DNA from 2 places in the Ruegeria sp. C11 genome. Region 1 is predicted to be linked to the other one. Evidence: riboswitches for the same ligand, from Rfam matches in the RefSeq annotation. Region 1 holds a riboswitch; the other holds the start of a gene.

Evidence for each region. A riboswitch is a leader RNA that binds a small molecule or an ion and turns the genes downstream of it on or off. The one in region 1 is predicted to bind thiamine pyrophosphate.
Region 2: linked by a shared signal. The riboswitch ahead of thiC (phosphomethylpyrimidine synthase ThiC) and the one ahead of thiD (bifunctional hydroxymethylpyrimidine kinase/phosphomethylpyrimidine kinase) in region 1 are both predicted to bind thiamine pyrophosphate.

Annotation. Positions count from the first base shown of each region.
Region 1 covers NZ_JBQFSB010000010.1:90,845-97,568, reverse strand. Annotated here, with positions in the region: gene ACR0NA_RS17380 (HesA/MoeB/ThiF family protein) at 1-75, opposite strand, end outside; gene ACR0NA_RS17375 (thiamine phosphate synthase) at 72-668, opposite strand; gene ACR0NA_RS17370 (thiazole synthase) at 665-1,435, opposite strand; gene thiS (sulfur carrier protein ThiS) at 1,438-1,632, opposite strand; gene ACR0NA_RS17360 (FAD-dependent oxidoreductase) at 1,616-2,593, opposite strand; gene thiD (bifunctional hydroxymethylpyrimidine kinase/phosphomethylpyrimidine kinase) at 2,590-3,393, opposite strand; TPP riboswitch at 3,441-3,545, opposite strand; gene dnaJ (molecular chaperone DnaJ) at 3,678-4,826, opposite strand; gene dnaK (molecular chaperone DnaK) at 4,901-6,724, opposite strand, start outside.
Region 2 covers NZ_JBQFSB010000004.1:5,533-12,256, reverse strand. Annotated here, with positions in the region: gene ACR0NA_RS08755 (hypothetical protein) at 1-3, opposite strand, end outside; gene ACR0NA_RS08750 (ferric reductase-like transmembrane domain-containing protein) at 124-708, opposite strand; gene ACR0NA_RS08745 (twin-arginine translocation pathway signal) at 708-1,208, opposite strand; gene ACR0NA_RS08740 (cysteine hydrolase family protein) at 1,636-2,256, shown strand; gene thiC (phosphomethylpyrimidine synthase ThiC) at 2,629-4,428, opposite strand; TPP riboswitch at 4,531-4,651, opposite strand; gene ACR0NA_RS08730 (hypothetical protein) at 5,136-5,771, opposite strand; gene ACR0NA_RS08725 (hypothetical protein) at 5,793-6,724, shown strand, end outside.

The DNA.
Region 1 (6,724 bases):
CCGCGCAGCGGCAAGGCGGCTTTGCCCCTGCTCACCCACCTCGGGCAGGATCATCTGGCGGGCATAGCGTGTCATCGGCTGACCTCGATCCATGCGCGCACGCGCGCCTCGGGGTCGGCGTTCAGCGTGATGTCGGTGACGGCTGAGACGATATCGGCCCCCGCTGCAAAGACGCCGGGCGCGCGTTCGACACTCATGCCGCCGATCCCGACCAGCGGGATATCCCCCACGCGCGCCTTCCATTCGGTCACGCGCGGCAGGCCCTGCTGTTCCCATTTCATCTTTTTCAGGATGGTTGGATAGACCGGACCCAACGCCACATAGTCGGGGCCCATCGACAAAACACGCTCGAGCTCGTCATCGTCATGGGTGGAAACACCTAGTTTTAGACCCGCTTTGCGGATTGCCTTCAGATCGGCGTCGTCCAGATCTTCCTGCCCCAGATGAATCCAGTCGCACCCGGCGTCGATGGCGGCCTGCCAATAGTCGTTCACCACCAGAACCGCGCCATGTTCAGCGCACAGCGCCTGTGAAGTGGCGATTTCCTGACGAACAACCTCATCCGGCTGGTCCTTAATGCGCAACTGCACCAGTTTGACACCCAGCGGTAGCATCCGGCGCAACCAGTCGGAGTGGTCGAAGATCGGGTAGAACCGGTCGAGAGTCATGACAGGAATGCCTTTCCGATAACTGGGGTCGAGGCCTCGGCCATGTCGCGCGCCTCGATCGGGTCGGCCTGATGGGCCTGTTGCCCGGCTTGAATCGCCAGCGCCATGGCGCGCGCCATAGCCGCGGGATCGCCGGCACGGGCCACGGCCGTGTTCAGCAAAACCGCATCGAACCCAAGCTCCATCGCGTGAGCCGCATGGCTGGGCAAGCCGATGCCGGCATCAATGACCAGCGGCACATCGGGAAATTCGGCGCGCATGGCACGCAGGGCATATTCGTTGTTCAACCCCCGGCCCGAGCCGATGGGCGCGCCCCAGGGCATCAACACCTCACAACCGGCTTCGAGCAGACGTTCGCCCACGATCAGATCGTCAGTGGTGTAGGGAAAGACCTGAAACCCGTCCTCGGTCAGGATGCGCGCGGCCTCGACCAGTTGGAACACATCCGGCTGCAGGCTGTCGGTGTGGCCGATCAGCTCTAGCTTGATCCATTTTGTGTCGAACACCTCGCGCGCCATATGGGCGGTGGTCACGGCCTCTTTCACCGTGTGGCAACCGGCAGTGTTGGGCAGGACCAGCACGCCCAGATCGCGGATCATCTGCCAGAATGTCTGCCCGGCACCGCCCGCGCCTTCTCGGCGCAGGGATACGGTGGCAACCCCTGCCCCGCTGTCACGGAACACCTGTTCCAGAATGGCCGGGCTGGGATATTGCGCCGTGCCCAGCATCAGCGGGTTTGGCAGTTCAGTGCCGTAGAAGCGTTTCATTCTCAGCCCCCCTGCATCGGCGCGACGACCTCGACCCGGTCGCCATCGGTCAGTTTGTGGGCGACGCGCAGGCCCGAGGGCACGAAATCTTCGTTCACCGCTGTGGCGACGCGACCGGAAAACCCGCATTCGGCCAGCAGTTCAGACAGGGTTTCGGCGCGCACCTCGCGCGGTTCGCCGTTAAGCACGATCTTCATCGACCATCTCCGAATGTTTGTTTTCCAGCGCCAGATCGGCCACCCCCTGCGCCAGCGCGGGCGCCAGCAGGTAGCCGTGACGATAGAGACCGTTGGCATAGATTGTCCGCCCCAGCCGCCGGATACGCGGCAGATTGTCGGGGAAGGCGGGGCGCAGATCGACGCCGATTTCCAGCACCTCGGCCTCGCCAAAGGCAGGGTTCAGGGCATAGGCGGCGCTGAGCATTTCCAGCATCGAGCGGGCGGTGATCCGGCTGCTGTCCTCGGATTCGATCATCGTCGCGCCCAGCATGTAAACGCCGTCTCCGCGCGGTACGATGTACAGCGGCATACGCGGATGCAGCAGGCGCACTGGGCGCGACAGAGTGACATCCGGGCAGCGGATCACCAGCATCTCGCCTTTGACGCCGCGCAGGTCATAGAGCAGGTCGCGGGCGTGCAGGCCCCGGCAGTCGATCGCGTTTTCAAGACGCGCCGGAGCCAGTTTGCGGTGAAACACCACGCCGTTGTCCTGCAATCTGCGCGCGAGATCCTGCAGTGCCTTGCGCGGGTCAAGATGCGCCTCGTCCGCAAAGAAAAGACCTTTGCCGAATTTGTGCAGATCAGGCTCTAACTCGGCTATTTTCGCCCGATCCACCTCGGCAAAGCCTTCGGTACGGCGGGCAAAACGGCGCAGATCGGGCATGTCCCGGCCACTGGCGACAACCAGGGTCCCGTGACGTGTTACCTGAGTTTTTTCGGCCCACCAGCCGATGGCTTGCTGCCCCAGCCGCAGCACGGGTTCTTCGGCGTTTTCGTACTCGCACCAAGGCGCCAGCATGCCGCCTGCCCACCAGGAACAGCAATGCGGCCCCGGCACCCCGCCGGGGTCGAAGATTTGAACCGTTGCCCCGCGCGCGACCAGTTCGGTCGCAACCGCAAGGCCGGAGACACCGGCACCTATGACCGAGAAATCCGTCACGCGCCCCAGACCCGATGGAAGTGATGCACCGGACCATGTCCATGTCCAACCGCAAGACCATCCGCCTGCGAGATCGCACCCTGCAGATAGTCATGCGCCTGCGCCGTCGCCTCGGGCACCGTCAGCCCCATGGCCAGTCCGGCTGTAATCGAGGATGACAGGGTGCAGCCGGTTCCATGGGTGTTTTTCGTGTCCTGTCGCGGGGCCTCGAACTGCGCCAAAACGCCGGTACTGTCGATCAGCAGGTCGCGGCACAGATCGCCCTTGCCGTGCCCGCCTTTCATCAGGACAGATTTGGCCCCCATGGCGGACAGAGCATATCCCTGCCGGATCATCTCATCATCCGTTTCGGCGACCATTTCATTCAACAGACAGGCGGCCTCGGGCAAGTTCGGGGTCAGCACCGTGGCGCGGGGAACCAGCAGGTCGCGCAGGGATTGTACCGCATCGCGGGCCAGCAACGCATCGCCGGATTTGGCGATCATCACCGGGTCGAGGACCACCGGGCCGTCAAAGCCGGAAATCCCATCAGCGACCGTCTGGATGATTTCGGGTGTGGCAAGCATCCCGATCTTGATCGCCCGGACATCCAGATCACTCAGAACCGCGTCGATCTGGGCCGCAATAACGTCCAGCGGAATCCCGTGAACCGCAGTAACCGCCTGCGTGTTCTGGGCAGTGACCGCCGTAATCACGCTGGCGCCGTAAACGCCCAGCGCGGACATGGCCTTGAGGTCGGCCTGAATGCCCGCTCCGCCGCCGCTGTCAGATCCCGCTATTGTCAACGCGATATGCGCCATGTGGTTGCTCCAATTCACTTGGGCAACGCGGGGCATAAAAAACGTTCTCTTGTCTTTAGACCGTTCCCTACGCCGGAATTGCCCGGATCAGGTTCGATGGGTTAACGCATCCACGCCTCTCAGCCCGCAATCGGGCACCCCAACGGTTGGCGCGGACAATCTCAGGGGATGGCGCAGGAATCAAGGGCCAATCCTGTGGGGATTGAGGCCAATCTGGACTTATTGATCAGGCCAAAAAAAGGCCGGCCCGATTGGGCCGGCCTGAATTCGGGTTGTGGTCGGGCTTAGCCCTTCATCCCGTCCCAAAAGGTTTTCACCGAGGAAAAGAAGCTTTTGGATTCGGGATGGTTGTCTTCGCCCAGCTCTTCGAACTCGCGCAGCAGCTCTTTCTGGCGGCTGGTCAGGTTGACCGGGGTTTCGACGGCCAGTTCGATGAACATGTCGCCAACACCGCCGCCGCGCAGGGCTGGCATACCCTTGCTGCGCAGGCGCATCTGGCGGCCGGACTGGCTGCCGGCCGGGATCTGAACGCGGCCGCGACCGCCATCAATGGTGGGAACCTCGATCGATCCGCCCAGTGCAGCCTTGGCCATGCTGACCGGAACACGGCAATAGAGGTTCACGCTATCGCGTTCGAACAGCTGATGTGGAGAAACCTCGACAAAGATGTAAAGATCACCCGGAGGGCCGCCGCGCATTCCGGCCTCTCCCTCGCCTGCCAGGCGGATGCGGGTGCCGGTTTCGACACCGGCGGGAATGTTGACGGACAGCGCGCGTTCTTTTTCAACGCGGCCAGCACCCTGACAGGATTTACAGGGATTGTTGATAATCTGACCCAGCCCGGAGCAGGTGGGGCATGTGCGTTCAACCGTGAAAAAGCCCTGCTGAGCCCGCACCTTGCCCATGCCCGAACAGGTCGGACAGGTCGAGGGTTCGGCACCGCCTTCGGCACCGGTTCCATCACAGGACGAGCAACCAACCGCAGTGGGGACGTTGATCGTCTTTTGCATCCCCGCAAACGCCTCTTCCAGCGTTACGCGCAGGTTATAGCGCAGGTCGGACCCGCGCGCGGCCCGGCGTCCGCCGCCACCTCCGCGCTGACCACCCATGAAATCACCGAACAGGTCATCGAACACGTCCGAAAACGCGCTGGAGAAATCGCCCGACCCGAAACCGCCACCGGGGCGGCCACCGCCACCCATGCCGTTTTCGAACGCCGCGTGGCCAAAGCGGTCATAGGCGGCCTTTTTCTCACCGTCTTTCAGAACGTCATAGGCTTCGTTCGCTTCCTTGAACTGCGCCTCGGCATCCGGGTTGTCCTTGTTGCGGTCGGGATGCAATTCCTTGGCTTTCCTGCGAAAGCCCTTTTTGATCTCGTCCGCCGATGCGCCCTTGGACACGCCGAGCACATCGTAGTAGTCGCGTTTTGACATCAGTTTTTCCTTCTGCCTCAACGTAATCGGGCCGGCCCGGCAACCGGACCGGCCCGCATTGGCCCGGTTACCCGTTAGTTACGCTTGTCGTCATCCAGATCTTCGAATTCGGCATCGACGATGTCATCATCGCCGGGCGCAGCGTCTGCTGCTGCCGGTTCATCATCCGCTTCTTCAGCCTGCGCCTTGTAGATGGCTTCGCCCAGCTTCATGGCGGCTTCGGTCACGTTCTGGATGCCGGACTTGATCTTGTCGGCATTGTCCGTCTCGATCTCGTCCTTAAGCGCGGCAATCGCCAGCTCGATGGCTTCGATCGTGGTCGGATCGACCTTGTCCGAATGCTCTTCCATCGACTTTTCGGTCGAGTGGATCAGGCTTTCGGCCTGGTTCTTCGCCTCGATCAGCTCGCGACGTTCCTTATCTGCCTCGGCATTGTCCTCGGCGTCCTTGACCATCTTGTCGATGTCCTCTTCGGACAGACCACCAGAGGCCTGAATGGTGATCTTCTGCTCTTTGCCGGTGCCTTTGTCCTTGGCCGAAACCGAGACAATGCCGTTGGCATCGATGTCAAAAGTCACCTCGATCTGAGGCATGCCGCGCGGTGCGGGCGGGATGTCTTCGAGGTTGAACTGACCCAGGATCTTGTTGTCCGCGGCCATTTCACGCTCACCCTGGAACACGCGGATGGTCACGGCGTTCTGGTTGTCCTCGGCGGTCGAGAAGACCTGAGACTTTTTCGTCGGGATCGTGGTGTTGCGGTCGATCAGGCGGGTGAACACGCCACCCAGCGTTTCGATACCCAGCGACAGCGGGGTCACGTCCAGCAGAACCACGTCCTTGACGTCGCCCTGCAGAACACCGGCCTGAATGGCGGCGCCCATGGCAACCACTTCGTCCGGGTTCACACCCTTGTGCGGCTCTTTACCGAAGAACTTGGTGACCTCTTCGATCACTTTCGGCATCCGGGTCATACCACCGACCAGAACAACCTCATCCACATCCGAAGGCGACAGACCTGCGTCTTTCAGAGCGGCCTGGCACGGCTTCATCGATTTCTTGATCAGGTCGCCAACCAGCGATTCCAGCTTGGCACGGGTCAGTTTCATGACCATGTGCAGCGGCTGACCGTTCGAACCCATCGAGATGAACGGCTGGTTGATTTCGGTCTGCGATGTCGAGGACAGCTCGATCTTGGCTTTTTCAGCGGCTTCTTTCAGACGCTGCAGGGCCATCTTGTCAGCGGACAGATCGACACCGTGTTCCTTTTTGAACTCATCCGCCAGGTAGTTGACGATGCGCATGTCAAAGTCTTCACCACCCAGGAAGGTGTCACCGTTGGTCGATTTGACCTCGAACAGGCCGTCGTCGATTTCCAGGATGGTCACGTCGAAGGTACCACCACCAAGGTCATAGACTGCGATGGTCTGGGTTTCTTCTTTGTCCAGACCATAAGCCAGAGCAGCCGCTGTCGGTTCGTTGATGATCCGCAGCACTTCCAGACCGGCGATCTTGCCAGCGTCTTTGGTGGCCTGACGCTGTGCGTCGTTGAAGTATGCCGGAACGGTGATGACCGCCTGCGTGACTTCCTCACCCAGATAGCTCTCGGCGGTTTCCTTCATCTTGCCCAGAGTGAAGGCCGAGATCTGGCTTGGGGAGTACTTTTCACCGCGGGCTTCGACCCACGCGTCGCCATTGCCGCCATTTACGATGGCATAGGGCACCATTTTCTTGTCTTTTTCGACTTCTGCATCATCCACACGACGACCGATCAGACGCTTGACGCCGAAAATCGTGTTGTCGGGGTTGGTGACCGCCTGACGTTTAGCAGGCTGACCGACCAGTCGCTCATCTTCGGTGAAGGCGACGATCGAGGGCGTGGTCCGCGCCCCTTCCGCATT
Region 2 (6,724 bases), on a different contig from region 1:
CATGAACGTCCGTTTGAGCCATGCAGTTCAGGGAATTGCGCAGCTACCTAAATGTTGCTTGCACCGGCTTTCCTGAATGTGGGCGACGAACGGTCCGCTACGCACGATCTGTTGTCGCCTCAGTTAGCGGAGCATTCGCCATACGCGGCGGCGACACAAGGCCCATGCTCCTGCCCCCAAAACGATCACGCAGAGCGCCCCTTTCGTCACGTCCTCCATCGCACCTTGAATTAGCCAGGCGTGTACGACTGTGCCTGTCACGATCACGACCGCCGCCACGCTATGGCCGAGGCGCCAGATGCGCAGTCCCAGTTGCTTTCTCACGGCAGCAAGGATGGCGGTTGCGAAGAGGGCCCACATTGCCACCGCACCCCAGACGGAAAACGGAGTCGGAGAGCGGAACAGCAAGACATCCACCACGTCCGGCGGGCTCGTGACCCAAAGACCCGCCACGTGGACAACCACCGCGAAAACCAGTGCCGTTCCGGTCCAGATATGGATGCGCCGCGCCGGAATCCCCGGAAGCACGCCGGTGATTAGAAGAGGCTGAACAAGCAAAAGCGCCAATCCGACGATCCCAGAAAATCCGGCAATGACATAGAGCGGCTCGCGCCATTGCAGAAGCGGGCTTTGCGCTGCGGCGATCAAGGGCACCGCAATTGCCAAGGCTAGAGCCCCCCATGCGACCACGCCGCGCATTAAGCTCATCAGACAGGACGCAGAACGAACTCAACATGCAGGCTCGTGTCCGATGCCCTCTCCATCACTGGTCGCAAAAAAACCGTCTCGAAGCCGCCATCATCGTATTCTGCATCGTAAGCCAGATGCGCATGTGGCTGACCGAAGGCGGGTACAATCTGTGGCATCTCGATGCGGAATACGCCGTCGGCGTTGGTAAGCGTCGCGCCATGAGACCGCGCGTCCCGTTCGTGGCCTTCGGTCGTATGGGCCCACACCTGAATGCGCCGGCCGGCAAGGGGCGCACCGTCGCCCGCGCGTCGCACGGTTCCAGTGGTCCAAAAGCCGCCACCGCCGATCCTTTCCATGATCGGGGCGCCAGGGCGGTAATTATTGGCTCCTCCCCGCATTGTCGGAGTGGCCGCAACAGTTTGCGCGCGTGCCGGCAAGGTAAGGCCGGCGGCCCCAATGAGAAGCGCGGCCCCCGCGGTTGAAACGACAGCTCTCCGGGTCAGGTTTGGGGTTGTCATGTCGATCTCTCCCAACTGCAGTATCCAATACGTACTTCTGCAATCTGCTATATGTATACAGGTGGAAGGAGCCATTCAAGCACAGCACCCGTCGCTCTGGGCTCTGACCGCCAGTCCAAGCGCACCGCAGTGAATGGCTGCAGTGGAGCCCTGAGCAGATCTTCATCGGTGGCCTGAGTATTGCCGTGCGGCAAGTTGCAAACGGCGCAAACCGGACATTAGTACCACCAACCGCTTAAGATTTGTGAGTGGATAAAGCCGATAATGCCGGTCTGGGTGTGAACGTCTGCTATTCATCCCAATGCAAATATACCCATACCCTTGACCAAGCGCCCTAGCCCATTTAGGCAAAATTGATCTGCCCGCCGGGACGACCCGGTCAGGAACGGCGCTTAGTCAGGACGACCAGATAAAACTGAGGTCGAAGATGACAACCAAACACAAAAATGCAAAGAAACTGATCGAGGGTCGACCCGCCCTGATCTTGATCGACATTCAGAAGAGCACGTTCATTGATAACAGCGCAGTCCGCTCAATCGACAATATGCCGGGTTATAAGGAACGGATGCTCGCTGCGCGCGATTTGGTTGATGCCGCACATCAAAACAATGTGCCCGTCATTTTCATTCAGGAAGTTCATCGTTCCGACCAGATCGACTTCGGCCGGGAGCTGGATGGCGATGAGGACATACACTGTCTCGAAGGTGATCCGCGGACAGAGGTTGCCAAAGAAGAGATGGGATATCGCACTGGTGACTATTTGGTTCCGAAGCGGCGATATTCTGCGTTTTTTGGAACCGATTTCGAAATTCTGCTGCGCGGCCTAAAGGTAGATACTCTGATACTATGCGGGGGCCTGACCGATGTTTGTGTGCACTACACGTTCGTTGATGGCCATCAATCAGACTACTTCTGCCGCGTTGTGGAGGATTGCGTCGGCGGGTCATCCCTCCAAGCCCATGAAGCTGCGCTCAGAGCAATGGAATATTTGCAAACGGGCGCTGTTCAAAACCGCGAAACGGTGATCAACGCGATCTCTTTGCTCTGATACGCAAACGGCTCCTTTATGTCTGTTTCGCATTGCCTAAAGCCCAAACCAACAATTCGAAATGTGTCGAATGCTGGCAGGATTGGGCTCGAAGCAGACATCCACCGAAGCGGTGCGAGCGGCTGAAGTGCGGACCTTGCTGACATTCGCCGCGCCTGCAATCTGTGGGGCAAGGCAAGGGATACGGCCACATAACCGTCATTCGCTGCAGGTGCAATTAAGGCACATCTGAAAGGCTGCTTTACCGCATTTGTGAACTTGCCACGCTCTCAAAGGCCTGCCTAGCAGTCAATGGCTTTAAAGCGGCTGGCAGTAAGCGTGCAAGTTGCATTGCCGTCGCGAGGTCGGCAATGCAAGCACCTTCAATCGTGATCATTCATCAGGCTCAGTCACGGGTATATACAGATCGCCGCCATCACGAAACTTCTCGGTCATGGCCTTCATTCCCTCTTTCTGCGCTTCGCTGCGAATGTCGTGGCTGATCCGCATCGAGCAGAATTTCGGACCGCACATAGAACAAAAATGCGCCACTTTATGCGCCTGCTTGGGCAAGGTCTGGTCGTGGAAATCCCGCGCCGTCTCGGGATCAAGCGAGAGATTGAACTGATCTTCCCAACGAAATTCGAACCGTGCGCGAGACAGCGCATCGTCACGCCGCTGCGCCCCGGGCAGACCTTTGGCCAGATCCGCTGCATGGGCGGCAATCTTGTAGGTGATCACACCGGTTTTCACGTCATTGCGATCGGGAAGACCCAGATGTTCCTTGGGCGTGACATAGCACAGCATCGCACAACCGAACCATCCGATCATCGCCGCCCCAATGCCGCTGGTGATATGGTCATAGCCCGGTGCAATATCCGTGGTCAGCGGTCCAAGTGTGTAGAATGGCGCCTCGTGGCAGCATTCCAACTGCTTGTCCATGTTCTCTTTGATCTTGTGCATGGCCACATGACCCGGCCCCTCGATCATCACCTGGCAATCCTTTTCCCAGGCGATTTTGGTCAGCTCGCCTAGTGTCTCAAGCTCGGCAAACTGTGCCTTGTCATTTGCGTCGGCAATCGAGCCAGGGCGCAGGCCGTCACCAAGGCTGAACGCCACGTCATAGCGGCGGCAAATCTCGCAGATTTCAGCGAAGTGCTCATACAGGAAACTTTCCTTGTGGTGGTACAGACACCACTTGGCCATAATCGAGCCGCCACGCGACACAATGCCAGTCACCCGGTTCACCGTCATAGGCACCATATGCAAGCGCACACCGGCGTGGATGGTGAAGTAGTCGACACCCTGTTCGGCCTGTTCGATCAGCGTATCGCGGAACACCTCCCAGGTCAGGTCTTCGGCGACGCCGTTCACCTTTTCCAACGCCTGATACATCGGCACTGTGCCAATCGGCACCGGGCTGTTGCGGATGATCCATTCGCGTGTGTTGTGGATGTTGCGCCCAGTAGAGAGGTCCATCACCGTATCCGCGCCCCACCGGATCGCCCAGACCATCTTGTCCACTTCTTCCTCCATCGAAGAGGTCACGGCAGAGGTGCCCATATTGGCATTGACCTTGACTAGGAAATTGCGCCCGATAATCATCGGCTCGCTTTCCGGGTGGTTGATGTTGTTGGGGATGATCGCACGCCCGGCTGCGATCTCGGCGCGTACGAATTCCGGCGTCACATAATCGGGGATGCGAGCCCCAAAATCATTACCGTCCCGAAGACAGGGTGATGTCTCGCGAAGCTGGTTTTCGCGGATCGCTACAAACTCCATTTCTGGCGTGATAATGCCCGCTCGAGCATAGGCCAGTTGGGTCGGCGCTGCGCCGTCCTTGCCACGCAGAGGGCGTGGTTTGACCGGAAATTCCGGCGTCAGTTTGTCACCCTGAACAAATCCGTTGTCGGCGTCGGTGATCTCGCGCCCGTCATATTCCTCGACATCGCCACGCGCCTTGATCCATTCGACACGCAGCGCCGACAAACCTTGTTTGATATCGGTCAGGGTGTCAGGATCCGTATAGGGGCCGGAACTGTCATAGACCGGCAGAGGCGCCTCTCCTGCTGTCGGGTGGGTTGAAATCTCGCGCATGGGCACGCGGATATCGCGATGCAGCTCACCTGCTACATAGATTTTGCGCGACGCGGGCAATTCACCGGTGGTGATTTTCGGATTTGGGACATTCATTTTGGCGCTCCTCAAGCTCAAGCCGAAAAAGAACCAGATGAATTTGGTGAGGAGGCAAGGGCTCAACACGAGCCCCTTGATCAGATCGCAGGGGCCAGATTTGGCAATACGACCTTAGCTTCCTACGCCAGTATCAACTGGGTCAGGTTCAAAGGGTCGCGTCACCGGGTTTTCACCCACTCAGCCTCTCAGTCCCCTTGGCGGGACTCCCCTGCATAGGTTTTCAATAGGAACGAACAGCGTGCTTGTAAAGTTTCAAAAGTAGTCATTGGCGTAACCGCAGCGAATTCACAAAATTCTGCTTTACTGTCATCTGAGACCCGGTTTTGAACGTCCGGAATGTGCGGTTCGCGAATTGCTGCAGCTGCTCGATTTGCAGCGATGCAAGGCCAAAGAGATAGCCGCCATTCGTCCTTGGCGCAGCGAGGACTTGGACAGCAATTTACAGGTCGCGGAAGGGGCGGTCGTTCGAATACCTTGCGCGTTTCCAATTCTCTGAAGAGATCTTTATCGAGATTTTCTGGCCGCTCCCTGAAGCAACTTGATCAATCCAAGGAAGGCTGTAACGATACGCACCAAGTAGCGCAAACCAAGAAGCGACACACATGGCAATCCAAGGCTATAGGGAGTTGTTCATTAAGGAAATCGACCGATCCTTAGCCTTGATACCAATTTCGGCGGAAGACACGGTCGCGATTGAAGCCGCCTTAAATGACGATCGGCCGGCGTACGCGACTCTTTTTGAAAAGTACTTTATCGAAGCCATTCAATCTTCGACGCCGCCCACAGCTGGGTACTGGGCCATTTTTCTGCGTTTGTTCATTGGAAAAATTGATCATTTTCCCTCCGATGCTGCACGGGCCGTCTCGGGTTACCGGATAGCCGCGCAGGAGAGTGCCTGTCGCTTCACGCCGCTGCTTGACAGCGCCGTGTTGGTCGCCGTTCGCCTGTCGCAAACGGAGATCAATTTTTCGGACAGACCCGAAGAACTGGCGCTTGGAAACGCCTGCTTTCATCATGCCAAAGTCCTGTTGGATCTCGGCGAGGCTGACCTTGCCTACAACCTCGCGTCTATGGCCATAGATATCTTGCGAAACGCACCGGATTTCGGAGAGCCGGTCGGCAGATTTGCGCTCGCCTTGGCGGAAAAGGCGCAACGCAAGCACCAGATTGCCACCTGCGCGTTTTTCCTTGCGCATGCCGTGAGAAATGCTGCGGTCAAAGACCCAAGCCGGAGAGCCGAAGCCTTTGCACTGAGCGAAATCGCCGTCAGTCGTCTTGAAGGCGTGGAAGAGCCCTTTCTGAGAAATTGCCTCGATCAATTGTGGCGCTTGTTCGTCCATTTTTCCGACCTTCGGCCGCTCTTGCTCACGCTGCTTAGGTTCTATTCGGAAGAGGAACGGGTAGGGTTGATGCCGCCGAATGCGGATGTCACGGAAATCTACGCGCTGTCGCGATTTGAGGACGAAGCGACCCAAACATGGAAAGACAGGCTGCCTGTCGAATTGAATTTCCTCTCGCTCGTGGATGATCGCTGGTTCGATCTGACGGCTGACGAGCTGAAGACATCGGTCTCGACGGATTGGATCACCCGCACAATACAGCACCCGGCGATCCTCCGGTGTGTTCCGCACAATCGATCGTTCTTGCGCGACCGCTCCTTTGGCAAGCAACTATTGCAGCTTTCGCATGAAGTGACCCATGCGATCACCTTGAACGGTGGTTTAGGGTGGGCGCTGACAGCCTTGCGCACCGCGTTGTACCGCGCCGAAATGGTGCTTTGGGGCTTGGATGGCGTAGACATCACACAAGGCGATTTCATGGGGGCGTTTGTTACGCAAAAGGGGTTGGCGCCCCGGCGCGGGACTAGCACTCTGGCACTGCGGCAGGCGGAAATCTGCCTCGAATTGGCGGCAAAAGCGCAGATCCTGCAGGATGTCTGGACGCCGTGGCTTGAAGGTATTGCGGTTTATGCCGAAACGGCGGCTGACCCGCAGCGCGACCGGCACACCGATACTATTCTGACACGATGCCTGCGAAATCTGGTGGATTTCAATCCCGGCGAGACATACACCTCGGAATCCCTGGCCCAAGCCCATAGCGCTTTTGTCGAGGACTTTGACGCGGCCACTGCCGATACACTGCAGCAAGAGGCCAAGTCCCACCTCGAAGCGGTGTTGCGGACAGAGAATGCAGTCTACTTTGCCGGCTACATTGCCGTGCGATCCGTCGTAAGCGCCTGGCGCCAAACGCATTCCGCCGAGATATCCGGATCTATGGCGTTCAATCTGCTGCA